Regions from separate parts of the Undibacterium sp. Ji22W genome, predicted to be linked through region 2. Evidence: riboswitches for the same ligand, from Rfam matches in the RefSeq annotation. Region 2 holds a riboswitch; the other holds the start of a gene.
What was found. A riboswitch is a leader RNA that binds a small molecule or an ion and turns the genes downstream of it on or off. The one in region 2 is predicted to bind thiamine pyrophosphate.

Region 1: linked by a shared signal. The riboswitch ahead of thiC (phosphomethylpyrimidine synthase ThiC) and the one ahead of ACO0KW_RS18025 (TonB-dependent siderophore receptor) in region 2 are both predicted to bind thiamine pyrophosphate.

Annotation. Positions count from the first base shown of each region.
Region 1 covers NZ_JBMPOU010000002.1:145,949-160,888, reverse strand. Annotated here, with positions in the region: gene ACO0KW_RS07525 (diguanylate cyclase) at 27-2,171, shown strand; TPP riboswitch at 2,351-2,452, shown strand; gene thiC (phosphomethylpyrimidine synthase ThiC) at 2,537-4,450, shown strand; gene thiS (sulfur carrier protein ThiS) at 4,459-4,659, shown strand; gene ACO0KW_RS07510 (DUF559 domain-containing protein) at 4,843-4,956, shown strand; gene ACO0KW_RS07505 (thiazole synthase) at 4,978-5,772, shown strand; gene thiD (bifunctional hydroxymethylpyrimidine kinase/phosphomethylpyrimidine kinase) at 5,772-6,647, shown strand; gene thiE (thiamine phosphate synthase) at 6,644-7,306, shown strand; gene ACO0KW_RS07490 (response regulator) at 7,473-8,348, shown strand; gene ACO0KW_RS07485 (aromatic ring-hydroxylating oxygenase subunit alpha) at 8,865-9,980, shown strand; gene ACO0KW_RS07480 (DMT family transporter) at 10,072-11,007, shown strand; gene ACO0KW_RS07475 (sulfurtransferase) at 11,028-11,891, shown strand; gene ACO0KW_RS07470 (ZIP family metal transporter) at 11,909-12,661, opposite strand; gene ACO0KW_RS07465 (hypothetical protein) at 12,929-13,444, opposite strand; gene ACO0KW_RS07460 (RCC1 domain-containing protein) at 13,534-14,730, shown strand; gene ACO0KW_RS07455 (Wzy polymerase domain-containing protein) at 14,922-14,940, shown strand, end outside.
Region 2 covers NZ_JBMPOU010000004.1:88,853-103,792, forward strand. Annotated here, with positions in the region: gene cphA (cyanophycin synthetase) at 1-576, shown strand, start outside; gene cphA (cyanophycin synthetase) at 665-3,235, shown strand; gene uvrB (excinuclease ABC subunit UvrB) at 3,309-5,402, opposite strand; gene ACO0KW_RS17995 (AI-2E family transporter) at 5,612-6,805, opposite strand; gene ACO0KW_RS18000 (hypothetical protein) at 6,836-7,408, opposite strand; gene ACO0KW_RS18005 (DUF3309 domain-containing protein) at 7,498-7,656, opposite strand; gene fumC (class II fumarate hydratase) at 7,845-9,239, shown strand; tRNA gene ACO0KW_RS18015 (tRNA-Asn) at 9,414-9,489, shown strand; tRNA gene ACO0KW_RS18020 (tRNA-Asn) at 9,554-9,629, shown strand; TPP riboswitch at 9,736-9,836, shown strand; gene ACO0KW_RS18025 (TonB-dependent siderophore receptor) at 9,894-12,020, shown strand; gene iscR (Fe-S cluster assembly transcriptional regulator IscR) at 12,207-12,689, shown strand; gene ACO0KW_RS18035 (IscS subfamily cysteine desulfurase) at 12,771-13,988, shown strand; gene iscU (Fe-S cluster assembly scaffold IscU) at 14,014-14,400, shown strand; gene iscA (iron-sulfur cluster assembly protein IscA) at 14,450-14,773, shown strand; gene hscB (Fe-S protein assembly co-chaperone HscB) at 14,797-14,940, shown strand, end outside.

The DNA of each region.
Region 1 (14,940 bases), on a different contig from region 2:
GGCAACGTGAACGAGGTGATTAGTACATGAAACGCTTTTTCAATTTCTTTGCTTATTCAAGCGACCAAAAATTGAGTGTTTTTGATGAGCTAAAAAACTACTCTTTGTTGCAAATATTCTCCCTCTTGATCATCGTTGGTTTTGCTCTGCCAAGCCTGGCTGATGATAAGCAGATCATGGCAGAAATCGACAATATTCAAGCTTTGTCTGACAAGAATAATGACGAAGGCTTACGCAAACTTTTAGAGTTTAAACAAAACTTACCCCTTGATACGAAACCTGCTATTCGGCTCGAAGTGTTGGCGATATTGAGTAGCCTTTATTACGATGCGGGAAAGGCAAAACTTGGTGAGCAGTCCGTCAAGGAGTTTCGTGAATTAGCAAAGGAATTGAAGGATAAAGAAGCCTTGCTTTTGCTGGAGATTTTCGACGCCTACGATATTTACGAAAAGTCAGGTTATGCGGGCGCGATTGCTCACCTAGATAAGTTGCAAGGCGTGGTTGCAAAATCGAAGAGCATCGAAGTACAGTTTAGATATTGTGCTAGCTATGCCGCGTTCTATAGCAATACCTTTAAATTTGATCAGGCTCTCAAGCAATATTTGGATATGCTCAAACTGAGCGAGCAGCTGCCACGTCGTCAATTGCAGGCGAAGATGCATACTTGGGATTTGATTTCAGGATTGTATCTGCAAATGAAAGATCCTGAAAAAGCGCTGGCAGCAACGACCGAAGCTCTGGCAGTATCCTCGGCTAGTCAGGCACCAAAAGCATTTGTCGCGATTTCGATTTCACGCGGCGTTGCTTTAAGTAGTCTCAAGCGCAATGATGAAGCACTTAAAGAGTATGAAACTGCACTGAAAATCGCGAAAGAAGAAAATCTTCCCTACTTGGTTGCCTTAGCGGTTTTCAACATGGCGGATCAATATCTGATTAAGAAGGATTTCAAACGCGCCGAGTCGTATGCTCGTGATGCGATGGCAAAATCTGAGGCGTTGGAGAATGAATGGGGAGTTGCAGGCGCTAAAGTCAATCTGGGTTTGGCGCTTGGCTACCAAGGCAAGGTCAAAGAAGGCGCGGATTTGGTCAAGCTAGGCATAGAATTTTTTGAAAAAGGCCATGCGCAATCTGATGTCGAAACCATCATGGGCGAACTATCGCAAATGTACGAGGCGGCAGGCTTGTATAAAGAAGCCCTTGCACAAGTAAGAGAGCAACAAACATTAAGCGATCAAATTTTTCAATCGGATCGCGCGAAGACAGTCGCGACTTTGCAGGAAGAATTTGATACTGAGCAAAGAAAAAAGCAAATTGAAATTTTAGCGAAAGATAATGCGCTAAAAGATGCCGATATCAAGAATCATCGTCTACAACAATTGGTAGCGGGGCTGGCGTCTTTGGTCGGCGTATTAGCGGGCTGCTTTATTTATATGTTGTATCGCCGTAGCAAAAAATTGAATGAACAATTGCAAGAAGTGAATTTGCAGTTAGAGTTTCATGCGATTCGGGATGCTTTGACCGGATTACATAATCGTCGTTCTTTTATTAGCTTAATGGCGAATCGCGTTGGTAAGGTTGATGTAGAGCGACGCGAGGGCAGTTATCGTAATCCTGATTGCATGGTATTGATGGATATTGATCACTTTAAACACATCAATGACACATGGGGTCACGCGGTGGGTGATGTGGTCTTAAAAGAAGTCGCCGTGCGTCTCAAGAACGTTGTGCGTGATGAAGACATGGTCATGCGCTGGGGTGGTGAAGAGTTTTTGATTTACTCCCCAAAATCGAATCCAGAGCAGATCACCAGTTTGGTGGAACGCGTCTTACGCACGATCGGTGACACACCATTTACGCACGGCGCTTTGGTTATTCCGGTGACGGTGACTGCTGGTTTTATTTCAGTGCCATTTTCAGATGTGCCAGAAGAATTTTGTGATTGGGAGCGCGCCTTACAAATTGCTGATATGGCGCTATATTTGGGTAAAACGCATGGCCGCAATCGTGCGTACGGCTTATCGAAGCTATTGGTCGGGCACGAATTGGCAATTCCAACCTTGACGCATGATTTAGCCGCTGCCATCAAAGAAAATATGGTCGAGATGATAGAAGTGCTGGGGCCGCCGCAAGAAACGACCACGATGCATACTTCTACTAGTTTGCATGCTTAAGGGAGTCAACTTGGTTGATGCGACTCAATTCGATTGATTCGATTCGATTGATTTAGTTTTCCTAGAATAAGTTGACATTGTGAGTTGGCTATTCCTAAGAATCACCGCTATAATGCGCCGGCAATTCCCACACAACGGGTGTAGTTAACGATTGCAGCAGTAACAGTAAAACAAACGAAGTAAAACGCTAGGGGTCCTGACGAGCTTGTATCTGTCGGGTGAGAAATACCCTTGAACCTGATCTGGATAATGCCAGCGAAGGGAAGCAGCCAAAGCCGTGATGCCACCTGAATGTGCGGTGTGCCATCACCCAAATTGGAAACTCCTTTGCTGGCTCCGTGCCGTCAATAAAGCAAAGGAGCCAAATGAACGCCAACCCACAATTTCTGTCCGCCACCGCCAAGGTCGACGAAGCCGCTATTCAAGCTTTACCGAATTCCCGCAAAATTTATGTGACAGGAAGTCGTGTTGACATCCGTGTGCCGATGCGTGAAATCTCACAAGCCGATACGCCAGCGATGTTCGGTGCAGAAAAAAATCCACCGATTTATGTCTACGATACTTCTGGCCCTTACACGGATCCCGATGCGAAAATCGATATTCGCTCAGGCTTAGCGTCTGTGCGTGGCGCTTGGATTGCGGAACGCAAAGACACCGAAGAATTAACTGGCCCAAGTTCAGAATACGGCATAGAACGTCTGCATGATCCTAAATTGCATGAGCTACGTTTTAACTTACAACGCAAACCGCGCCGCGCACTGCAAGGCAAGAATGTCACGCAAATGCATTACGCCAGACAAGGTATCGTCACACCAGAAATGGAATACGTGGCGATTCGTGAAAATATGCGACGTCAAGAGTATTTGGATAATCTGAAAAATTCCGGCCCTATGGGCGAGAAACTCGCTGCGATGATGGGGCGTCAACACCCAGGACAATCGTTCGGTGCTTCGATTCCTGCGCAGATCACACCAGAATTTGTACGGGATGAAATCGCCCGTGGTCGTGCAATTATTCCTGCGAATATTAATCATCCAGAAGTCGAGCCAATGATTATCGGTCGTAATTTTTTAGTCAAAATTAACGCGAATATTGGTAACTCTGCAGTCACATCTTCTATCGGTGAAGAAGTTGAAAAAATGACCTGGGCGATACGCTGGGGTGGCGATAACGTGATGGATCTCTCGACCGGAAAACACATACACGAAACCCGCGAATGGATCATCCGTAATTCGCCAGTGCCGATTGGCACGGTACCGATTTATCAGGCGCTGGAAAAAGTAAATGGTAAGGCCGAAGATCTGACGTGGGAAATTTTTCGCGATACTTTGATCGAACAAGCGGAGCAGGGCGTCGATTATTTTACGATCCATGCGGGCGTACTTTTGCAATACGTGCCGATGACCGCAAAACGACTGACTGGCATCGTTTCTCGGGGAGGCTCAATTATGGCGAAATGGTGTCTCGCACATCATAAAGAGAGTTTCTTGTACGAGCATTTCGAAGACATTTGCCAGATCATGAAGGCCTATGATGTGTCGTTTTCTTTAGGCGATGGATTACGCCCAGGCTCGATTTATGATGCAAACGATGAAGCACAACTCGGTGAGTTAAAGACGCTGGGCGAACTAACACAGATCGCGTGGAAACATGATGTACAGGTGATGATAGAAGGGCCAGGTCATGTGCCGATGCATCTGATCAAAGAGAACATGGATCTGCAATTGGAACAGTGCCACGAGGCGCCGTTCTATACCTTGGGACCACTAACGACTGATATCGCACCCGGTTACGATCACATCACGTCGGGGATAGGCGCAGCACAAATCGGTTGGTATGGCACGGCGATGCTGTGCTACGTCACGCCGAAAGAGCACTTGGGTTTGCCGAATAAAGTCGACGTTAAAGATGGCATCATCACGTACAAAATTGCAGCACATGCTGCCGATCTGGCAAAGGGACATCCGGGCGCACAAATCCGCGATAACGCTTTGTCTAAAGCACGTTTCGAATTTCGTTGGGAAGACCAATTTAATATTGGCTTGGACCCAGATAAAGCGCGCGAATTTCATGATGAAACGCTGCCCAAAGATTCTGCCAAAGTCGCGCATTTTTGCTCTATGTGTGGACCACATTTCTGCTCGATGAAAATCACGCAAGAAGTACGTGACTACGCAGCGACACAAGGTATTAGCGAAATCGATGCATTGAAAAAAGGTATGGAAGTCAAAGCCATCGAGTTCGTCAAATCCGGTGGGGAAATTTATAAAAAATCTTAGGTGCTGCGATGGAAATTCAACTTAATGGAGAGCTACGTGTTTTATCGCCAAAAACTGATTTGCATAGTTTGATTGTGGAACTGCAATTAGGTAGTCAAGCAATCGCGGTCGCAGTCAATCGTCAAGTGATACGCCGTACGCAGTGGCAGCAACACACGCTGCAGGCGGGCGATCAGGTGGATGTGGTACGGGCGATTGGTGGTGGATAGCTCGGGAGGGGCGATGAATTCAATTGTGGGGCGCTTTGCGTTGTTGAAAATGCTCGCAATACCGACGTATTGCTGCGCTTTGCGCCTAGCACAGCATCCCCAAAATTGAATTTCTCGCACCTCCCAAACACCGAGAAATTCTTTCGATGACGAGCTCACTACTAATGTTCTACAACTGGCTACATCGTTCTGCGATTTTGGAATAATCAAGTGATTGACGAGCTGGATAACGTGGCGGAAGAGATTTTTCGACAGGTGCAGATGAGCAAGATGGGTTTCAGTCAGATGAATGAGTAAAAAATTAATCAGGAAAATACCATGACAACACAAACCAAACCAAACAGCCTGACCATAGCAGGCAAAGCCTATAGCTCACGCCTCTTAGTCGGCAGCGGCAAATACAAAGACCTAGACCAAACCAAATTAGCCACCGAAGCCAGTGGCGCTGAAATCATCACGGTCGCGATACGTCGCGTGAACATAGGTCAAGATCCCAACGTACCGAGTCTGCTCGATGTGGTACCGATGTCGAAGTACACCATCCTGCCAAATACGGCTGGCTGTTACAACGCCAAAGACGCGATTTACACTTTGCAATTAGGGCGTGAACTCCTCGGTGGTCACAAGCTATGTAAGCTGGAAGTCTTGGGTGATGAAAAAACTCTTTTTCCCAATATGCCTGAAACTTTGGACGCTGCGAAATTCCTGGTCAACGATGGTTTTGATGTCATGGTGTACTGCAGCGATGATCCAATTCAAGCGCGCATGCTGGAAGACATCGGTTGCGTCGCCGTGATGCCACTCGCCTCCTTGATCGGCTCTGGCATGGGCATATTAAATCCGTGGAATCTCTCTTTGATTATCGAGCAAGCTAACGTACCTATTATCGTCGATGCCGGAGTTGGAACCGCATCTGATGCGGCGATTGCGATGGAGCTAGGTTGTGATGGCGTGTTGATGAATACGGCAATTGCCGGGGCGCGTGATCCGATTCGTATGGCGCGTGCCATGGGTCTGGCGGTAGAAGCTGGGCGGGAAGCATTTTTGGCGGGGCGGATTCCACGAAAATTCGCGGCATCACCATCCTCACCGATGGCAGGGCGTGTCGCTTGATGAGTGGACAGCTACATGGTCAGACACATGCGTGTGGAAATCGCCCTTGTGTCTTAGTATTCGCCGGACATGATCCTAGTGGTGGTGCTGGCATACAAGCCGACATTGAAGCGATCACAGCACAAGGGGCGCACGCCTTAACGATTATCACTGCCTTGACCGTGCAAGATAATAATCAGGTTCGTGCTGTTTACCCAGTTGATACGCACATATTGCGTGAGCAGTTTGAAACCTTGTTAGCGCAAGTGCCGATTGTCGCGGTCAAGGTCGGCATTGTTGGTTCGTTTGAAAATGCGACCTGCATCGCAGAGTGTATCGCACGTCTGCGCATTCTTTTGCCGCAGCTACCCGTGATCGTCGATCCTGTGCTCGGTAGTGGGCGCGGTAACGCACTGGCGATTCAAGATGCGGTGCAAGCAGTGCAACCTGTCTTAGTTTGTGCGAGTTTGCTTACGCCGAATTTGCCGGAATTGGATCGTTTGACAGAGCATATGACCAAAAACGGTCAGTTCGTACTAAACGCGACGGATGAATTACGTGCTGGCTATCTGGCAGAGAAATTTGCTTGTGATGTCTTGGTGAAAGGTGGGCATGCCAGTGGAAGTGAAGTCCATAATCGTTGGATAGCGTGGGATATAGAGACGCGCTCTGCGCATGTCACTCAATCTTGGAGTTGGCCACGTCAGACGGGAGAGTTTCATGGCAGTGGCTGTACTCTGGCTGCGGCGATTGCTGCGCAATTGGCACTGGGACACGGACTGGAGCTAAGTTTAGTGAATGCGCAAGCTTACGTTCAACGCTGCTTGGAAAGCGCGTACCAAATCGCACATGGACAATTTATTCCATCTCGATTCGACTATAAGGATGCAAGATGAATGTAAATCAAGATACCAAAAAAAATTCAGAGAAAAATTGGCAACAACAGTTACGTGGCCTGTATTTGGTGACGCCGAATTGGGATGATACCCAACGGCTGTTAAGTGTGACAGAGCGCGCTTTGGCAGCGGGAGTCAGTTTGCTGCAATACCGACATAAGACTGCGAATATTGAATTGCGTTATGCGCAGGCCAGCGCTTTGCACAATCTATGCAAGAAATATGCAGTGCCTTTCATCATCAATGATTTTGTGAATTTGTCCATGCAACTGAATGCCGATGGCGTCCATGTTGGTGGAAGTGATATTTCCGTGGCGCAAGCCCGCTCATTATTGGGGCCAGAAAAAATTGTCGGATCTTCCTGCTATGGAGATTTGGGACTAGCACGTTTAGCGCAAATCCAAGGTGCTAGTTATATGGCCTTTGGTGGTTTTTATCCCTCAATTGTTAAGCAATACCCAGTCACGACGAAGCCCGAAATAGTGGCGCTGGCGCGAGCAGAATTGCATCTGCCCCAAGTAGTGATCGGTGGTATGACTGTTGATCTGGCACGCCCTTTGGTAGAGCGCGGTGCAGACATGGTGGCAGCGATTAGTAGCGTGTATCACGCTGTGCAACCTGAGCAAGTGGTGAAGGATTTTATTGCCTTGTTTCAATAAATAAATATATTCAAAGCGATTGCATGTTGTGTAAATTTCTCAAATCGAACTTGAACCCTGAATTGGCGTTGTTATCCTGAAGAATTGCCCGCCTTTTTGCTTAACTTTGATCGCTTTATTGTATGATCCATGGACTGATGTTCAAAAAACAAAACCAGGTTAAGTAATGACTCAATCCACTTCCATGGTGGCAGCTCCAGAAGCCAGCCGCCGTTTTATTTTAGAAATGCGTGGATTTTCAGATGCTGAAAAAAGCATGCTAAGTTCCACTTTTCGCCTGACTAGTCGTCGTCAGATGTGCTACGTTGAGGCAGAAGAATCAGATACGCGTGCGGATATCTACTTAATCAACGCGGATAATCCCGAAGCTTTGGAAGAACTCGCTCGCAGAAATATTGGTGTACCAAATGCGCACTCACCTGCTGTCGTTATAGGTAGAACTGCCGTAGAGACGCCATGGCCTTTTGTCACCAAACCGATTCACTGGATGCGTTTATTTGAAAATCTGGATCAGGAAATGCAACGTGCTTTGCGTGAGCGCAGCGCGCGTGCTGCAGTCAATAACGATTGGGATGGTGCGACTTTACGACGTTCCAGTGATCAAAAAAACAGCGCAACACCAGCTCCGGTCGAAACACCGGTACGTGAAACTGTGTTAGTGGTGGATGACAGCGCAACGGTCCGCGCGTTTATGCGCATCAAATTATCGCCATTCCAGTTTGATGTTGATTTTGCAGAAACTGGTGAACAAGCGGTTGAAAAGGCGGCGGCGAAAGCCAACGATAAACCGTACAACTGCATTTTTCTAGACATTATGATGCCGGGCATCGACGGCTATGAAGTGTGTAAACGGATAAAGTCTAATTCGAAAACTAAATCATCTGCCGTGGTGATGTTGACAAGCAAATCCTCCATTATCGATAAACTGCGCGCGAATTGGTCGGGTTGTGATTCCTTCTTGAGCAAGCCGGTTTCAGAAGACGACTTGCTGGCAACCATTGCCAAATTTTTGCCGAGCGCGCGTGATTCTGGAAAAATTTAAGTTTGAATGATTTCTTGAGCCAATGTCTGCTTTAGGTTTGGACAAAATCCTGTTAATGGTAGGGTTTTGTCCAAATACAATTTCTGTCTTTCGCACTTAGCATGGTAATTTTGGTGTTGATATTAATGATTTAGTTAATATAATTAATGTAAATGTATTCACTAAATTGGCTCTCGTAAACGCCTTATCGGCGACAAGCTTTCATTTGCGGGCAGACTACTTTGCGACTAGGTTTTTATCTTCGTTTACTATCAAGTTGGCAAAATAAGTCGCAAGTTATTGAGTCAAAACAATCTTCACATGCCTGCCAGTCAAATAAATCTTAAGCAAAACAAGACCTTAGAAATGCTTTCGGGTATAATCCCGCGTTCTGTCCAAAATTTCCTCATCAAGTGCATTTGCTTATCGCTTGTTGTTCCTTGTTTGAATTTTCGACGCTGGTGAAAATCAATCGAAAATAGGTATTTGTGGATTCTTTCTCTCTTAGGTTGGTGCAAATTAATTTGGGGGGTGGGGATGTCCGATCTGGCTTCTTTGTCTACATTAGCGCGTTCTGACGCGCAACTTCCGGTGCATGTTTATTTTGATCAAGCTTTGTTAACGAGCGAGATCAAACAATTATTTCAATCTGGTCCACGCTACGTTGGTCATGAATTGATGATTCCTAACGTCGGCGACTATGCGACGCTCGCTTCTGAGAACGAAGGGCGTATGCTGGTGCGCGGCAAAGATGGTATCGAATTACTCTCGAATGTTTGTCGTCATCGTCAGGCTTTAATGTTTGGCGGTCCCGGTACGACCGGTCGCGGCAATACCAATCATATTGTCTGTCCTTTGCATCGCTGGACCTATGATCTGAAGGGCGAACTGATAGGCGCACCGCATTTCAAAGATACGCCGTGCCTCAATTTATCACGTACTCCAATTCAAAATTGGAATGGTTTGCTGTTTGAGCAAAACGGGTATAACGTCATGGAGAAAATGGCGACTTTATCCGTGACCAAGGATTTGGATTTCACTGGCTACATGCTTGATCACGTCGAAGTGCATGAATGCGATTACAACTGGAAGACTTTTATTGAAGTTTATCTGGAAGATTATCACGTCGAACCTTTTCATCCTGGTCTAGGAAGCTTCGTTACGTGTGACGATTTGAAATGGGAATTTGGTGAAGACTACAGCGTCCAAACTGTCGGTGTGCATAAAGGCTTATTGAAATCGGGCTCTGCTAAATATCAGGCATGGCAAGAACAAGTCTTAAAATTCCGTGGCGGCGAACCGCCAAAATACGGTGCGATTTGGCTGACTTTGTATCCGAACATCATGGTTGAATGGTATCCGCATGTGTTGGTGGTCTCAACATTGTGGCCAACCGCCACCGGCAAAACCAAAAATGTGGTCGAGTTCTACTATCCTGAAGAAATCGTTTTGTTTGAGCGTGAATTCATAGAAGCAGAGCGTGCGGCGTATATGGAAACCTGTATCGAAGATGATGAGATCGGTGCACGTATGGATGCTGGTCGTAAAATTTTGATGGATCGCGGCGAGAATGAAGTAGGTCCGTATCAATCACCGATGGAAGACGGTATGCAGCACTTCCATGAATGGTACCGAAGTAAGATGACGTTCTAAATACTTTAAACATGGGGAAGCGATGCTTCCCCATACTTTTTTCTGCCGTCGGTTTGTTAAAACAAATAGTTAATTAAGTTAAAGAGGATTTATGCAGGCACTCTGGATGTTGGTGGCCACTTTTCTGTTTTCTTTGATGGGGGTCTGCGTCAAGCTCGCTTCTGAAACTTACAATACGGCAGAGATTGTGACTTATCGTGGTGCGATTGGTGTTATCGGTATTTACCTTTTAATGCGCTGGCAAAACGGCACGCTGCGCAGCAAGATGGTGAAAGGTCATATCTGGCGCGGCATTTTTGGCGTCACCTCGTTGTGGCTATGGTTTTATTCGATTTCGAAATTACCTTTGTCGCTATCGGTGACCCTGAGCTATATGTCGTCGATATGGGTTGCAGTGATTCTGTTCGCGATGTCTTGGTGGAAAAATCGCGGCAAGGATGTCGTGCATCTGCCACCACATCTCGTATGGTCGATACTACTGGGCTTTATCGGCGTCGTCATGTTATTGCGCCCGACCATACGCGTTGAACAATTGCCCGATAGTTTGATTGCCTTATGTTCTGGCTTTATCGCAGCCATGGCGTATATCCAGGTGCGGCAAATGGGTGTGGCGGGTGAGCCAGAATATCGTGTGGTTTTCTACTTTTCTCTGGTGTGTACTGTGATGGGCTTGCTTGGGCAATTCTGGCATTTTAATACGCTCTCCGAATCGCAATTAGCAGCGCATGTAAATCATCACTTACTTGATCTCAAAGGGATTGCACTCTTGCTGGGCGTCGGCATCTTTGCCATGATTGCCCAGTTAGCGATGACACGTTCGTATCGGCTGGGCAATCCATTGGTCGCGGCGAATCTGCAATACGTGGGTATTGTGTTCACGAGCGCTCTCGATGTCATGATCTGGAAGCTTGATTTGAGCTGGATCAGTTGGTTAGGAATTGCAGTTATTTTGGCTAGCGGTATGATAGCGTCTTCGTTCAATAGTAACTCTGGCACAAAATCAGCAGAAGCTGATCAAGCCAGTTAAGTAGCCTCTGAGGAAAATCCATGTATACGACTTTGATTAGTGCACAACAACTAGTAGCGGAGCTAAGTAACAAAACGACGGTGATCGTCGACTGCCGTCATGATTTGATGGACGCGCAGGCCGGTAAAAATGCTTACGATGCCGGACATATTCCAGGGGCAGTATTCGCCAACTTGGATAGTGATTTGTCTGGCTGTAAAACTGATGCGGCGGGCGTTTTTGCCGGTCGTCATCCTTTGCCTAAGACAGAAGATTTGCTCGCGGCTTTACGCCGTTTGGGAATTAATCAAGACACGCAAGTGATTGCCTATGATGCACACGGCGGCATGTTTGCTGCACGTTTGTGGTGGTTACTACGCTCTATCGGTCATGCGCACGTAGCGGTTTTGGATGGTGGTATTGCGGCCTGGCTCAGTGCTGGTCAGGTATTGCAAGCTGAAACTGTCAGCAATATCGCGGGGAATATCGACGTGAAAGCTAGTCTGACCAAACAGGTCGATGTGCATACAGTGCTGCAGAATCTAGAAGCTGAAGTGGATACGACATTGCAAGTCATTGATGCGCGCGCGGCAGATCGTTTTCGTGGTGAGAATGAAACCATGGATCCGGTTGGTGGACATATTCCCGGTGCGAAGAATCGCTTCTTTAAAGACAATCTACAAGCTGATGGACGCTTTAAATCGGCACAAGAATTACGTCAAGAATGGCAAGGCCTGATTGCGGATCCGACCAAGGCCATCATGCAATGCGGCTCCGGCGTAACAGCTTGCCATAATTTGCTGGCATTGGAAGTTGCTGGCTTAGGTGGTGCAGCTTTATATCCAGGGTCGTGGAGTGAATGGTGTTCGGATGTTTCGCGTCCAGTGGCAACTGGAGTCGAATAAATCAGAATCAATCAGAATCAATGCTGATGCTGGGTCATAAACAACACCAGCATCACACCGCAACCAACCAAAATAATTTGCGGTATCGTTTCTTTCAAACTCGCACGGCGCTGCATTTGCGGCATGAGATCGCTTACAGCGATATAGATAAAACCTGACGAAGCCAGCACGAGTACATAGGGAATCAAGTTGCTGGCTTGGTCCAGGGTAAAGTAACCCAGAACGCCACCAACCACGGCCATCAAACTGCATAAGAGATTGTAGATGTATGCGCGAGTGCGGGAAAAGCCGGCATTTAATAAGACGATAAAATCACCAATTTCTTGCGGAATTTCATGCGCGATAATCGCCAACGCGGTGACCATGCCGAGACCCGGATCGGCCAAGAAAGCGGCTGCGATCAAGATCCCGTCGGTGAAGTTATGCATGCCATCACCAATCAAAATCATCCATCCTGCCTTACCCGCTTCGTGCGCATCATGACCATGCTCATGATGATGTCCATCACCTTCATGATGATGTGAATGGCGTAGGATCGCGAATTTCTCTAATAAGAAGAAAGCCAGCAAGCCACCGAGCAGACAGGCAAATAAGGAGCGTGGATCTGTGCCTGATTCAAAAGCACGGGGCAGTGCATGTAGTAAAGAGGTCGATAGCATGATGCCTACCGACAAGCTAACCATGCGTTCGACCAATTTGGACAATAAAGTAAACGAAAAAATCGCGGCAAAGCTAATGCTCAACACGCCGGCGATGGCTGTCGTAAAAATGATGGAAGTCAGGGTGGAATGAATTTTAAACCTCGAAACGAGAAATATGCAACTTTGTTGCAATTAGACCATAGATCGCTCATTTCCGCAATTTAGAGTCGTTTCGACCATGCCTTTGATTGGTGATTGCTTACCGATTGTTCGTTCAATATTTGACTCTTGATCTACCACCAATGATCTAATGAAAAGATAACGATTGGCTGATGAACATTGTTTCGACAGCCAGCTTTTTCAGCACAAGTTTGGTGGATTCATTCGTACTTGAACCTATTCAACCCTACAGCTTTTTAGCTTTTCTTTCACTTTTTTGATTTCTTCCAAGCGCTGTTCATCCTCCATCAAGATCGGTTCACCTTGTGCATTTTCGCCTGTCGTTATGGGTAAGCCGCTCAGCAATGAGTTTAAGCGTTTCTGATTTTGGTAGCATTTTTCTTCGTCGCGTCTTTGTTTATCGCGCTCTAGCGCCGCCTGTTCTTCTTTTTGTTTTTGACGTTCTTTAAATTCGATTTCTTTCGCCCACAGACTTTGTGTGGGTTTTTTTTCCGCTGGTTTTTGACCCAATCCATTTTGGACTGGTGTGACTTCAATCTCTTTCACGATGGTGCTGCCAAGTGGGCAACGACTCGCAAGAATTTTGCGACCTTGCGCATCTTTGCATTCAAATGTTGGAGTTTGAGCAGAGGACGTAACATTTAACAGTGGCAAAATAAATATTAACAAAGATATGTACTTTGCAGGTGTTTGCCCAAAGCGTCGTCTGTAGGAGTAAAACTGCGTATTCATTAAATTTCCTTTTTCTCAATTAATTTGGGAACTATTTGTTATAATTTCATGCTTGTCTACTACATGTTATTCCACAATTAGGATGGGTTATGAATTTAAAATTATGCGCTATCGCTTTGACCGCCATGACTTGCTTACTGAGCGCCTGCGGTGGCGGTAATTATCAGGATGAATCTACTGCAAAAGCGGTTTCTCCACCACCAGCTCCACAACTAAGTATCGCTAACGAAGATCGATTGTCGGGTAATTACCTTCATACGCTGGCATTGAGCACAGAGGGTAATGTTTATGCATGGGGTTATAATTATGAAGGTCAATTAGGTAATAATACGCTCAGTTATTCTACTATACCCGTACAGGTTCGAGGATTAAGTGCGATTGCCGCGGTCAGAACGGGTGAACGTCACTCGGTTGCTTTACATAATGACGGTAGTTTATGGGCTTGGGGCAGTAATGCAAATGGTCAATTGGGGATGTCTCAAGTGATGTCGATTCGCACTCCTATGCGACTCACAGGAATCAGCTCCGTGAAAGCGGTAGCGGCTGGTCAAAATCACACTGTAGCACTTAAAACAAATGGCACCGTGTGGGGGTGGGGGCGTACCGCGACTTCCTATGCAAACCTGCCGAAACAAGTTAATGTGACTAATGTAAAAGCACTGGCAACGGGTGCAGATTTTACGCTCGTGTTGAAAAATGACGGCACAGTTTGGGCTTGGGGTGCTAACGATTTTGGCCAACTGGGTAATGGTACTTACAATAATTCCAGTGTTCCAGTGCAGGTTTCTAATTTAAGTAATGTGAAAGCATTGGCTACAGGCTTGTCGCATACATTGGCATTATTGAATGATGGTACAGTTAAAGCGTGGGGTAGAAATAGTTCTGGGCAATTAGGAAATGGTAGCCTGAAAACAAATAATATTCCTACTTTTGTTTCTGGTTTAACGGGGGTAAAAGCAATCTCGGCTGGTGCGTATAACAGTATGGCTTTGAATGCGGATCGGAGCGTCTCTGCTTGGGGCGCAAATACGCAGGGGCAATTGGGCAATGGCAGCTATCACATGGAATCGAAGCCTGTGCGCGTCATGACGGTGGTGGATGCGGTGTCTATTTCAACTGGCACAGCATTTGGTTCTGCAATCCAGAGTGATGGTCAGGTTTTGACATTTGGAGCAAATGCGACAGGTCAACTCGGTAACGGTACGGTCACCAACTCAACTAAACCGGTCCGTGTGGTTGGTTTGAGTGGTGTAAATATTTTGAACTTGGGAAGTACCTCACGTTAAAAGTCGTAATAAAAATGCGAAATTCCGTAAGTTTCAATGATTGCGGAACGATGAAGTGATGAGTGTGTCCTCGATGCACTCATCTTTTTTATTTCTGCCAACGATATGTTGGAGCTTGCTAATGCGATGAAACGAGCTTCGTTTCGTCTCTTGAGATTTGTTGTTCAATTAAACGCAAGTAGACTTAGATTTTGACTACGCTATCTTACT
Region 2 (14,940 bases):
TGCACCAGTTGGGAAGCCGGTCAACGTTTGCTTCTCAATCGTAATGTACAAAGTGCAGTTTTCGAAACCAACGCACTTAATATTCTGAAAGACGGTTTAGCTTACGACAAATGTACCGTTGGCGTAGTCACTGATCTGGAAGGACATCAAGACTTGGCGGAGTTCTATATCACTGAAGCCGAACAAATGTTCAAAGTGATGCGAGCTCAAGTCGACGTTATCTTGCCACATGGCTGCGCTGTGATTAACGCCGAGATCCCGCAAGCGGAAGAACTCGCAGAATTGTGCGATGGTGAAGTTATTTACTATGGCTTAAGCACTCACAATACGGCTCTCTGCAAGCATTTGCAACTCGGCAAACGTGCAGTGTTCATTCGTGATCAGCAAATTATTCTGGCAACTGGCAATCAAGAAATTACCTTACTCGCATTGTCATCACTAAAAACCAGTAAAGCTGAGCAACCTGACACCATCATGGCAGCAGTGGCAGCAGCGTGGGCCTTGGACATTGCCCCGGATTTGATAGCCGCAGCAATGAGAAATTTCGATTCTAATCCACCAAAAAAACACTATTAAAACCCTGAGCTGAACGACATCGCGGAATATCCGCTGAATCAGACAACAGATATTTGGGCGCTTACGCCACTAGATAGGATAAAGGTTTATGGAAGTTTCACGAATCAGGGCTTTACGTGGCCCTAACCTCTGGAGTCATCATACGGCGGTCGAAGCCATCGTCCGTTGCACGCCAGAGGAGTTATCAATCAATGACATCCCAGAATTTGAAGCACGCCTGCGCGCTTTGTTTCCGGAAATTGGCCCACTGCAGGCGACGGGTCATGACGACGCCATTCCAATGGCACGTGTATTCGAATTAGCGACACTAGCGTTGCAAGCACAAGCCGGTTGCCCAGTTACATTTAGCCGTAGTACCCAGACTTTAGAAGCTGGCATTTTTCAGGTGGTAGTCGAATACTCTGAAGAAGACGTTGGTCGTCTTGCTTTTGAATTTGCCGAAAAACTGTGTAACGCTGCATTATCCAATACCAGTTTTGATTTAGTCACTGCACTCAATGAATTACGCGAATTGGACGAAGATCTGCGCCTCGGACCTTCAACCGGCTCTATCGTCTACGCGGCTGTTGCCCGAAACATTCCTTATCGACGGTTAACGAGTGGCAGCTTGGTAACCTTTGGCTGGGGTAGCAAGCAACGCAAGATCCAAGCTGCGGAGATGGACGGAACCAGCGCTATCGCGGAAGCCATCGCGCAAGATAAAGAACTCACCAAAAAGTTACTCGATGCTGCAGGTGTACCGGTACCACTGGGCCGCACCGCTCTAGACGTTGAAGATGCCTGGAATATTGCTTTAGAAATCGGCTTGCCAGTCGTCGTCAAGCCTAAAGACGGCAATCAAGGTAAAGGTGTGACAGTGAATGTCACCACACGCGAACAACTAGAAGCAGGTTATGCAGCTGCCTGTGAATTCCGCGATGATATTTTGGTGGAACGCTATTTGCCTGGCAATGATTTCCGCTTACTCGTCATAGGTAATAAATTAGTCGCAGCAGCACGTCGCGACCCACCACAAGTGGTTGGCGATGGGACGCACTCTGTGCGTGAATTGGTAGAACAAGTGAACAAAGATCCGCGTCGCGGCAGTGGTCATGCCACGTCCCTCACCAAAATTCGCTTCGACGACATTGCACTCGCTAGTTTAGCTAAGCAGGGCTATGACGCTGACTCCGTCCCTATTAAAGGTACGCGCGTGGTTTTGCGCAATAACGCCAACCTTTCTACGGGTGGTTCAGCGACCGATGTCACCGATGACGTCCATCCAGAAGTGGCCGCACGGGCTGTTGCTGCAGCACAGATGGTCGGCTTAGATATTTGTGGCGTAGATGTGGTCTGCGACAGCGTCTTAAAACCTATTGAAGAACAAAACGGCGGTGTGGTTGAAGTGAATGCAGCACCTGGTTTGCGCATGCACCTCTCCCCTTCCTTTGGTAAAGGCCGTGCGGTTGGTGAAGCGATTGTTGCTGCTATGTTTGCCGACGGTGACGACGGTCGGATTCCAATTATCGCGGTAACAGGAACAAATGGTAAAACCACGACTGTACGTTTGATCGCGCACTTATTGACAGCCAGCGGTTTGCGCACCGGCATGACAAATACCGACGGCGTTTATGTAGAAGGTCGTCAAATCGACAGCGGTGACTGCAGCGGTCCACGTAGTGCACGTAACGTCTTGTCGCATCCTGATGTCGACGCCGCCGTGTTCGAAACCGCCCGCGGTGGTGTATTGCGCGAAGGTTTAGCTTATGACCGCTGTAAAGTCGCGGTCGTTACTAATATTGGCTCGGGCGATCATCTTGGCTTAAATTACATTACCACCGTAGAAGACCTCGCTGTTCTCAAGCGTGTGATCGTACAAAACGTGGCCGACAATGGCGTTGCGGTATTAAATGCAGCTGACCCAATCGTCGCGGGTATGGCAAGCAATTGCACGGGAGCTGTCACCTTCTTCGCCGTTGATAGCCAATTCCCAGTCATGGCGGCGCATCGCGTCAAAGGGCATCGCGTTGTCTTCATCGAAAATAACGAAATCGTCGCAGTCGAAGGTAAGCTAACACAGCGAATTCCCCTAGCCGAAGTGCCAATCACACGCAATGGCACGATCGGTTTCCAGGTTGAAAACGTGATGGCATCTGTCGCAGCAGCGTGGGCAACGAATATAAGTTGGGATGCGATTCGCAAAGGCTTGAAAACCTTTATGAACGATAGCGATAATGCCCCTGGACGCTTTAACGTATTCAATTATCGTGGTGCGACTTTAATTGCGGACTACGGCCACAATCCAGATGCAATCACGGCTTTAGTGCAAGCCGTGGAGAGCATGCCAGGCAAACGTCGCTCTGTCGTCATTAGTGGTGCAGGTGATCGTCGCGATCAAGACATTCGTCAGCAAACCGAAATTCTGGGCAATGCTTTTGATCAGGTCATTCTGTATCAAGATCAATGTCAGCGTGGTCGTGCGGATGGTGAAGTCGTCGCACTCTTGCGCTCTGGATTGGCGAATGCAAAACGCACGACCGATATCCAAGAAATCAACGGCGAATTCATCGCAATTGACACTGCGTTGTCAACATTGGGCGACGGTGATTTATGCCTGATCTTGATTGATCAAGTAGAAGATGCGTTGGCGCATATAGCAAAACGAATTGCTGAAGGCTAAAACTTTTCGAACTTGGTTTTCAGAAGACATAAAAAAGCCGGAGTGATCCGGCTTTTTTGTTTTTTTAAGCGCTTTAACGACCAATAATCGACACCACATTATCATGCCCACCAGCGCCAAATAATTGCTCCTTCAGTACAGACAACTGATCTCGCACTTTCGCTGCTTGTTCAAACTCCAGATTCTTCGCATGGTCAAGCATGAGCTTTTCCAGACGTTTAATCTCTTTACTAATCTGCTTCTCGCTCATCGCCTCATACTTGGCCTGCTCTTGCGCTACCATCAAATCATCGCGCGCTTCTTGTGGGTTATACACGCCATCGATAATGTCTTTGATCTTTTTATTGATCCCTGTTGGCGTAATATTGTTCACAGTATTAAACGCGATCTGCTTAGCACGACGACGCTCTGTTTCATCGATTGCGCGACGCATAGAATCGGTCACGCGATCTGCGTACAAGATCGCCGTACCATTCAGATTCCGTGCCGCGCGCCCTATGGTTTGAATCAGGCTGCGTTCAGAACGTAAAAATCCTTCTTTATCCGCATCGAGAATCGCTACCAAAGATACTTCTGGCAAATCCAAACCTTCGCGCAATAAGTTGATTCCAACCAATACATCAAAAGCACCGAGACGTAAGTCACGCAAAATTTCGACACGCTCCACCGTATCGATATCGCTGTGTAAATAACGCACTTTGACGCCGTTGTCACCCAAAAACTCCGTCAATTGTTCAGACATGCGCTTGGTCAAAGTCGTTACCAAGACACGTTCATTGAGTTTCACACGCAGAGTGATTTGATTCATCAGATCATCAACCTGCGTCAGAGCCGGGCGCACTTCGATGCGTGGATCCACCAAACCCGTTGGACGCACCACTTGCTCTACGACTTGATCAGAATGCTGCTTTTCATAATCTGCTGGCGTAGCAGACACGAACACCGTCTGCCTCATCTTGCTTTCAAACTCTTCAAATTTCAGCGGGCGATTATCTAATGCCGATGGCAAACGAAATCCATAATCCACCAGATTGGTTTTCCGTGAACGATCTCCGTTATACATCGCATTGAGTTGCCCAGTCAGGACATGCGATTCATCAAGAAACATCAAAGCATCAGCGGGTAAATAATCGACTAAAGTTGGCGGTGGATCGCCCGGTTTTGCGCCACTCAAATGGCGCGAGTAGTTTTCAATACCTTTGGTAAAACCGATCTCCGCCATCATTTCCAAATCAAAGCGCGTACGTTGTTCTATACGCTGCTCTTCAATCAATTTATTTTCACGACGATAGAAATCAAGGCGCTCACGCAGCTCTATCTTGATCGTTTCTATTGCCCGCAAAACAGTTTCACGCGGCGTCACATAGTGTGAACCGGGGTACACGGTAAATCGTGGAATTTTTTGCTTGACCCGCCCAGTCAAAGGATCGAACAAGGCGATACTTTCGACTTCATCATCAAACATCTCCAGTCGCACAGCTAACTCAGCATGCTCGGCGGGGAAAATATCAATCGTATCGCCGCGCACACGGAAAGTACCGCGCCCGAAATCGACTTCATTGCGCGTGTATTGCATCTGTATCAAACGGGCGATCACATCGCGTTGGCTTAACTTGTCCTTGGCACGCAAAGTCAAAATCATTTTATGATATTCGTTTGGGTTACCGATACCATAAATCGCCGAAACCGTCGCGACGATAATCACATCACGCCGCTCCATCAATGACTTAGTACAAGACAGCCGCATCTGCTCTATGTGTTCATTGATTGCCGAATCTTTTTCGATAAACAAATCGCGTTGTGGCACATAGGCTTCTGGCTGATAGTAATCGTAGTAACTGACGAAATACTCGACTGCATTACGCGGAAAGAACTCTTTAAATTCACTGTAGAGCTGCGCGGCCAAAGTCTTATTCGGCGCAAAAATTATCGCTGGGCGTCCAGTACGTGCGATGACATTCGCCATCGTATAGGTTTTACCGGAGCCAGTTACCCCGAGCAAAGTTTGAAAAAATAAACCGTCGTTAATTCCTTCTACCAGTTGTGCGATGGCGGCTGGCTGATCGCCTGCGGGCTGAAATATCTGACAAAGTTGAAAAGGCGAGTCAGGAAAAGTGACGAACTTCGCCTCTGCTTCATCCTGAACTACTGCGAGTAAATCACTCATGGAAAAACCTTTGAATAAGGCAAACGGGAGGATATGCCACTAGCCGAATATCTTAACACGAGCTCACACATGAGGGCTTCGATGGAAATGATCGTTGGGATAGCAAATCACACGGAATTAATAGCTTCACGAGCGCTTTAACTTTGGAAGTGGACCGTTCGCACGATCATTATACTGTACACTTAATCAGTACAATGCATCATCTTGCACTATTCTGCCAATAATTCTGCAACAAACTCTAAGCCTTCCAAGCGTTCAGCCACCACCTTTAAAATCACTATCATCGGCACCCCTAATAACATCCCCCATACTCCCCACAGCCAAGCGCCAAACAAGAGGCTGATAAATACCGCGACAGAATTCATTTTGGCAATTCGACCCGTCATCCAGGTCGTGACAACGGTACCAATCAGGCTAGCAATGCCAATTGTCAAACCAGCGACCAACAAGAGCATTTGCAGAGATTCAAATTGCAAGAATACCGCCACGCCGATGACTGCAGTGGCAATTAAGGAGCCAAAATAGGGCATGATATGCAGCAACCCTGCAGCGACGGCCCAGGCGCCTGCATTCTCGACACCAAGCAGATGTAGCATCAGCCACATGCACAAGGCCAACATCAGATTCGTCACCAATAACATAAACATATAATTTTGAATCGATGTATTAATCTCATCCAAAATGTGAACCGTAATTTTCTTTTGATGCAATGACGGCCCCGTGAGCTTCACTAATTTACGTTTGAATGTATCACCCGATACCAATAGAAAAAACACTAAAAATATCACCATCGTGGCTTGACCAACAAAGCCCATCATCCCTAGTGAGCCCGCCCACACCCAGTCGATGACCTTGAACCCTGCCACCTCAGCCACTACGGCTTTCTTCAAGGGACGAACAGTGGTCGAACCGGAATTCGCAGCCCTCACAATTTCGGTAGCTGCAATTTGCATTTGTTCTAATGCACCCGGTTGCCCATTGGGGGCGGTCTCTATTAGACGGGATAGTTTATGACTTGCTTCGGGCAAAGCCTCAATAATCGACACAAACTGGCCTTGCAATGCAATTGCTATACCGATTCCACTCGATAGTAAACCGATGGTCACGAGGACGGAACTTAATAGGCGTGGCAATTTTATTGCCTGTAATCCCTTAACGAGAGGATTAATCGTATACGCGATAAAAATCGCCAAGATCAATGGCACCAAAAATTTCCGTGCCCACTGCAATGCAAAAATAAACGTAATACTCGCAATCAAGCCCAACGCCAAACCGCGTGCGTTTACATGAATTGGCAAAGTTACTGGGCTATTACCGCCATCGTTAATCAAGTGATCATTACTGATCGTAATTGATGATGCGCCTACATCTCGCGCTTCATTTTCGGTGTCTTGTTCACTCATAACAATCGGCACTTTGAGTTCGATCCAGATTTATTGAAGAGATGTTTGAAAGACTAAATGTGGCGTAGTCAGAGGGTCGAAATCGTGCCAATCGCCATCTACAATCTTTCCAGCGCTACTTTCAATATCGACAGCACCAAAAGTATTAAAAATATGAATGGCCTCGACTTCCTCACTCGCATCCCTAACGCTAACGGCAACCATCATCCCAGTCTTGCGCTGTCTTAAAACATTCTCACCACCAACCTCAATCTCGCCTTTATCCTTCATTTCGGACACACTGCCAATCAAAGAACCGATATGAGCGCCTGCAGCAGCGCCAAGTACAGGCGCAAAAGGGCCTCCGATGGGGATCGCAACAACGCCGAGGGCAGCGCCAAGCAGACTACCTCCACTAGCGCCAATCGCAACTCCCGTCAGCACGTCTTTCGTTCCTGGAGAGTCAAACCGATCACCTCCTTGAGGCAATATGTCATGTTGTCCAGGCGGATTTACATAAAACGAGCTAATGTGTTTTTCATCGAATTTGGCGCTCTGCAATGCCAACATGAGTTTGACGACTTGGTCCTGTTGCTGCACGAATCCAGCAATGATGTGTGACATAAATAATTACCTTAGTTAAATCCAAAACTTCATCGAACAACGACAATTGATTAGTCACAGAAATTTGCGATTGAGCAAAATAGGAATGACTAAATTCGCCCCATTAACAGTAAGATCAACAAAATGACAAAAACTAATCCCAGTCCGCCACTAGGTCCATAACCCCATCCGCGGCTATGTGGCCACCGTGGAAATGCACCGATCAACATAATGATCAAAACAATTAACAAAATAGTAGCAATACTCATGGTGATTTCCCTCAAAAAAAGAACGGTGAGCTACATTAGAACCAAAAATCAGCAAAACATCCGTTCGCCAGCACACACTGGAAATTCATACAAATAAATGATTGGCTGAACTTAGCGCCAAATCGACGTATCCTGCTGGCATCAAGTCACACTTCCTTCAACCCTCATCTTCAATCAAAGGTGTTCGCATGCAAACAACTCGTACTGAGACCGATAGCTTTGGAGAAATTGACGTGCCCAGCCATGTCTTATGGGGTGCACAGACCGCACGTAGTTTGCATTTTTTTGCCATCGGTGAACAACGCATGCCTCTGGAAATCGTCCATGCATTAGCTGCCATCAAATGGGCCGCAGCGTGTGTCAATCACGATGTACAACGCATTTCTTTGCATCGATCAAAGGCGATTGCGGCAGCCGCACTAGAAGTCGCAAATGGTCAGCATAATCAAGAGTTTCCGCTCTCTGTTTGGCAAACCGGATCTGGCACGCAAAGCAATATGAACGTCAATGAAGTAGTCGCCCACCTCGCAAGCACTTCACTACAAAAAGAAGATGCCGATGTGGAGAAAATACATCCGAATGACGAAGTCAATTTGGGTCAGTCTTCAAATGATGTCTTTCCCTCTGCCATGCATATTGCGATCGCACTTCAAACCAAACATAAATTGATTCCAGCGCTAGAATATTTACACCAACATTTGCAAAAAAAATCTGACGATTTCCGAGACGTCATCAAAATAGGTCGCACTCATTTGCAAGACGCAACCCCCATCACCTTAGGGCAAGAATTCAGTGGCTACGCAGCGCAAATCGACTTGTGTAAAAACACCTTGTTTCAAGCATTGCCTGCCATCTATTCGTTAGCAATTGGTGGCACTGCAGTGGGGACTGGATTGAACACCCATCCTAAATTTGGAGCCAGAGTCGCGCAATTATTAGCAGAAAAATTCTCGCTGCCCTTCGCTCCGGCCAACAACCTATTCGCTGCAATGGCAGGACATGAGGCGATTGTTGCTTTTCATGGCGCCCTGAAAATGCTAGCGATCACACTAACTAAAATCGGAAACGACATACGCTTAATGGCGAGCGGCCCACGTGCAGGTTTGGGTGAATTGCAATTGCCAGAAAATGAGCCTGGTAGTTCTATCATGCCAGGTAAAGTAAACCCAACACAAATCGAAGCGCTCAGCATGGTTTGCGCTCAAGTACTAGGACATGATGTTGCGATTGGTTTTGCCGCGAGCCAAGGTCATTTTGAGCTCAATGTCTATAAACCACTAATTGCACTTGATACCTTAGATAGCTCACGCCTACTCAGCGATGTCATGAATAGTTTTACTGAGCATTGCTTGATTAACATTCAAGCAAAATCAGAACGTATCAATGCATTACTCAACAATTCGCTCATGCTCGTGACGGCACTCACTCCACATATTGGTTACGACAAGGCAGCACAAATCGCAAAATATGCACACAGTCACGATTGCTCTTTACGAGAAGCAGCGACGATCTTAAGGTTTGTCACTGAAACCGACTTTGACAGGTGGGTTGACCCACAATTAATGCTGGCCGCCCATGCTTGAGTCAAAATTTTCCCGCTTAGAAAAATGAAAGGTGATTGCCGGAAAAGCCCGCCAGCAAAGCATTTGCGTTTAAATTAACTTCAATAACACGGCAAAAATCCCGGAAAAAAAAGACTATTTACAGCAAAAACTTTTGACAAGTTTAGGAAAGCTCCCTATAATGTTTGTCTCTGTTCCTTGATAGCTCAGTTGGTAGAGCGACGGACTGTTAATCCGCAGGTCCCTGGTTCGAGTCCAGGTCGAGGAGCCACAGAATTTTGTAGCTCTAGAAATAGAGATGTAGTGCAATAAAAGTTTAGAAGCGAACCTTCTATTCCTTGATAGCTCAGTTGGTAGAGCGACGGACTGTTAATCCGCAGGTCCCTGGTTCGAGTCCAGGTCGAGGAGCCAAATAAAAAGCCTTGTAGCGATACAAGGCTTTTTTCATTTCAGCGCAATCATCGTGCGATCACCGCCCCCCTTAAAAAACGTTCAAAGCGGTTTTATGTTAAAGTCTCTCCTTCGCTAGGGGTCCTGTGCACATTTTTTGCACGGGTGAGATAGTCCCTTGAACCTGATCTGGATAATGCCAGCGAAGGGAAGCGCAAGATGACTCTGCTCATCCGCCCTCTTTTGCTTGGCTCGTCCAGACTTAACCAAGTAAAAGAACACATCATGTCAAATCCAAGTTTTCGCACCTGTTTCCGCTTAAGTTTAGTTGTCATCGCGATTGCGCAAGCATTTACCGCGTCCACCGCAGCTTACGCCCAAAGCAAGGAACAAGCGTTGCAAGAAGTCGTCATCAGCGGTAGCCGCACCGGAAAAACTGAAACAAGTAAAGTCGGCGGCTTTATCGAAAATGCCCTGCAAGACACGCCGCTTTCCATCACTGTTTTTTCGGCAAATCAATTGCAAGACTTGCGAATTCGCCAGACCACGGACGCGATGAAATTCGATGCTAGTGTGAATGAGGCCTACAACGCCATCGGCTACGCAGAACAATTTTCCATTCGCGGCTTCACACTCGACAATGCATCAAGTTACCGCAAAGATGGCTTTGCGATTCCGGGCGATGCCTCCATCCCTTTAGAAAACAAAGAACGTTTGGAAATCTTAAAAGGTATCAGCGGGCTTCAAGCTGGCTTTACGACGCCTGGCGGCATTTTAAATTATGTAACAAAACGCCCCACCAATACCGCAATGCGCGCCATCACTTTGGAAGCTAGCGAACGCGGCACTTTGTATGGCGCACTCGATCTAGGCGGCAAATCTGAAGACAAACAATTCGGTTATCGCATCAATGCGGCGGGTGAAAAATTACGCTCCTACGTCAAAGGTGCCGACGGTGAACGCCAATTCGTATCCGCTGCATTTGACTGGCAAATCAGCCCGCAAGCTTTATTCCAGATCGATCTCGATCATCAACACAAATCGCAATTATCAGTACCGGGATTTCAATTATTTAATGGCACCGATCTGCCACGCGGCATCTCTGCCGATTTGATGCTGAACGATCAAAAATGGGTGAAGCCAGTTGACACTACTAATCGCAATATTGGCCTGCGCTTTGAATATCAACTAGACAGCAATTGGACAGCAACCATCTCCAGCAACAATCACGAATTCAAACGCGATGATTACACCGCATTTCCGTATGGATGTGGCGCGCAAGATCTATATCCAGGCTATTGCGCCAATGGCGATTACGATGTGTACGATTATCGCAGTCTGAACGAGTCTAAATCATTGCGTGGCGCACAAGCCCTACTCAATGGCAAATTCAACACTGGCGATGTGCAACATAAACTAGCTATAGGCTTGAGCAACTCTCAACGCCGCGATTACTTTGGTGACTATGTGTACGACTACGCTGGCAGTAGCAGTTTATTTCGCCCAGTCGCAGTATCGCCATCAAGTATGAAGACAGGACCGGTCTCTTTGCGCCGTACTGACAAAGAAACTTCAATCTTCGTACAAGACATTATTAGTTTAAGCAAGCAACTCGACCTACATGTCGGCTTGCGCCATCTGAAGGTAGACCGCATGCAAGCAGGCAGCCCCGAATTTGAACAAAGCTACAATCTGCCGAACCTGGCATTGGTATTTAAACTTGACAATGCCATCAGCACCTATGTCAGCGCCAGCGAAGGCTTGGAACACGGCGGCGTAGCGCCATTTGGTACCAAGAATGAAAACCGCATGCTCGATGCAGGCAAATCCAAGCAAGTGGAAATCGGCTTCAAAGCCGCACTAAACAGAGACTTCAATGTTTCTGGCGCACTCTTCCGCATCACCAAGCCATTGGAATATACCAACGCGACCAATTTCTATGTGAGCGCAGGCGAAGCCGAACATCGCGGGTTGGAATTATCCGCTCAAGGTAACTTAGGCAAGGAGTGGACACTCGGCGCCAGCGCCACCGCAATCAACGCGCGTCAAAATAATACAGGTGACCCGACAATTGAAGGCAAACGCGTGACCAATGTGCCAAACTTCAAATCCACGGTGTACACAGATTACGCACCAAGCATCTTAAATGGCGCGCACTTGACCGCATCGTGGCAATACTCAGGCAGCAAGTCGTTTAGTCCAGACAATAAAGTCACCGTGCCTGGATATAACGTCGTCAATCTTGGCACACGCTATACGACACAGCTCAATGGCGTCGTCAGTACTTTCCGCTTCGATATCAACAATGTTTTTAATAAATTCTACTGGCGTGATGTAACGCAAAGTTTGGGCGGCTATTTATTCCCAGGCGCACCGCGCACTTATAAAATATCGGGACAATTCGACTTCTAAACAGTATTTCTTATAGAGGCGAACAAGCAAGTTCGCCTCTACGCCCCCCACACTTCCCATTTCTGCAAAATCAGGCAGTACCTGACAAGATTACTCAAGTTTGCTATACTTGAGTCAAATGCTCGGGATTAAAGTTTATTCATGACTTTTGCCAAGCATCACTAAATAAGTTTGGAGTATTGACTCATGCGTCTAACCACTAAAGGCCGATTTGCTGTTACAGCCATGATCGATCTTGCCTTACGTCAAGACAATGGACCGGTGACGCTGGCAGGCATTAGCCAACGCCAGGATATTTCCTTGTCGTATCTGGAACAATTATTCGGCAAACTGCGTCGCCATGAAATCGTCGAATCCGTGCGTGGCCCAGGCGGTGGTTATAATCTCGCCCGCAAAGCGCAAAATGTGACGGTAGCAGACATTATTATCGCAGTCGATGAACCACTGGATGCCACCCAATGCGGCAGCAAAGGCAATTGCCATGGCAGTGATCATGATAATGGTATTCACTGCATGACGCATGATTTGTGGGCAACCCTGAACGCCAAGATGGTCGATTATTTAGACTCAGTTTCTTTGCAAGACTTGGTCAACCAACAAAAACAAAAAGCCCAAGATAAACCTATTGTTATCGTTCGTCACGGACACGCCGAACGCACTATTTCCTAAAATTTGGAGTTTTGAATGACTGCCGCAACTAACGCACCTACTCACGTATCAGTACCATTGACAAAAGCTTTGATCGACACGCTGAAAGCGCCGCATTTTCCTATTTACATGGATTACTCAGCGACAACCCCAGTTGATCCGCGCGTAGCCGACGTAATGATTCCTTATTTACGCGCGCAATATGGCAATCCAGCGTCACGCAGTCACGCCTATGGCTGGGATGCAGAAGCAGCAGTCGAAGCGGCACGCGGTCACGTTGCTGCTTTGGTAAATGCAGATTCTCGTGAAATCATCTGGACCTCTGGTGCGACCGAAAGTAATAACCTCGCATTAAAAGGTGCTGCGCAGTTTTACAAAGGCAAAGGTAAGCACATCATTACAGTCAAAACTGAACACAAGGCAGTGCTAGACACCGTACGTGAATTAGAGCGTCAAGGATTTGAAGCGACTTACTTGCAGCCACAAGACAATGGCTTGATCACAATCGAGCAATTAAAAGAAGCAATCCGTCCTGATACGATTTTGGTATCTGTAATGTGGGTAAATAACGAAATTGGTGTGATTCAACCGATCGCTGAGATCGGTGAATTGTGTCGAGAAAAAGGCATCATTTTCCACTCAGACGCCGCACAAGCAACTGGTAAAGTCGAGATTGATCTAGAAAAAGTGAAGGTCGATTTAGTCTCCTTCTCTGCCCATAAATCCTACGGTCCAAAAGGCGTGGGTGCTTTGTATGTACGTCGCAAACCACGCGTTCGTTTAGAAGCGCAAATGCACGGTGGCGGTCATGAGCGCGGTTTGCGTTCTGGCACATTAGCTCCGCATCAAATCGCTGGCATGGGCGAAGCCTTCCGCATCGCCAAAGAAGAAATGACTAGCGAATTAGCACACGTTCGCGCCATGCGTGATCGTTTATCTAAAGGTTTGAGCGAAATCGAAGAAACTTACATCAATGGTGACATGGAACACCGCGTTCCGCATAATTTGAACGTCAGTTTCAACTATGTTGAAGGCGAATCACTGATCATGGCAATTAAAGACATCGCTGTATCCTCAGGCTCAGCTTGCACGTCTGCCAGTTTGGAACCTTCCTACGTTTTACGCGCTTTGGGTCGCAGCGATGAATTAGCGCACAGCTCGATTCGCTTTACCATCGGTCGCTTTACGACGGAAGAAGACATTGATTTCACGATAGAACTATTGAAATCCAAAGTCGGCAAATTGCGCGAATTGTCGCCGTTGTGGGATATGTACAAAGACGGCATAGATATCTCCACAATTCAGTGGGCAGCACACTAATTAAACAATTTAAGAAGGAAAAATCATGGCATATTCAGAAAAAGTATTGGATCACTACGAGAATCCACGCAACGTTGGCGCGTTTGAAAAAGGTGATGACACTGTCGGCACTGGCATGGTCGGTGCACCTGCTTGCGGCGACGTAATGAAATTGCAGATCAAAGTTGGCGCAGATGGCGTGATTCAAGATGCCAAGTTTAAAACGTATGGCTGCGGCTCTGCAATCGCCTCTTCTTCTTTGGTGACCGAGTGGGTTAAAGGTAAAACTTTAGACCAAGCTATGAGCATCAAAAACACAGAAATCGCTGAAGAATTGGCGTTACCACCGGTCAAAATTCACTGCTCAATTTTGGCAGAAGATGCGATCAAAGCGGCTGTACTCGATTACAAAAACAAGCATAGCGCTGAATAATTTTATTCAACTTATTTTTCGCGCAGCATTTGCGCAATTTGGATAGATCATGGCGATTACTCTGACAGAAAAAGCAGCAAAACACGTCATCCGTTATATGGAGCGTCGCGGTAAAGGCATAGGCTTGCGCTTCGGTGTTCGTACCACGGGTTGCTCTGGCATGGCGTACAAATTGGAATATGTAGACGAAGTCGGTAACGAAGATCAAATCTTCGAAACCCATGGTGTGAAAGTGTTCGTCGATCCGAAAAGTTTGCCTTACATTGATGGCACAGAACTGGACTTCGCACGTGAAGGCTTAAACGAGGGCTTTAAGTTCTACAACCCCAACGTCAAAGACGAGTGCGGCTGTGGCGAGAGCTTCCGGATTTAATCTCAGGCAGCCCGACCATGACGATGCAGAATCACTTCGCTTTATTTCATTTGCCCATGCAATTCGAGCTTGATCGTGCGCAGCTCGATACCGCATATCGCGAAGTGCAATCTCGCGTGCATCCAGACAAATTTGTACAAGCGGGCGATGCAGAAAAGCGCGTCGCC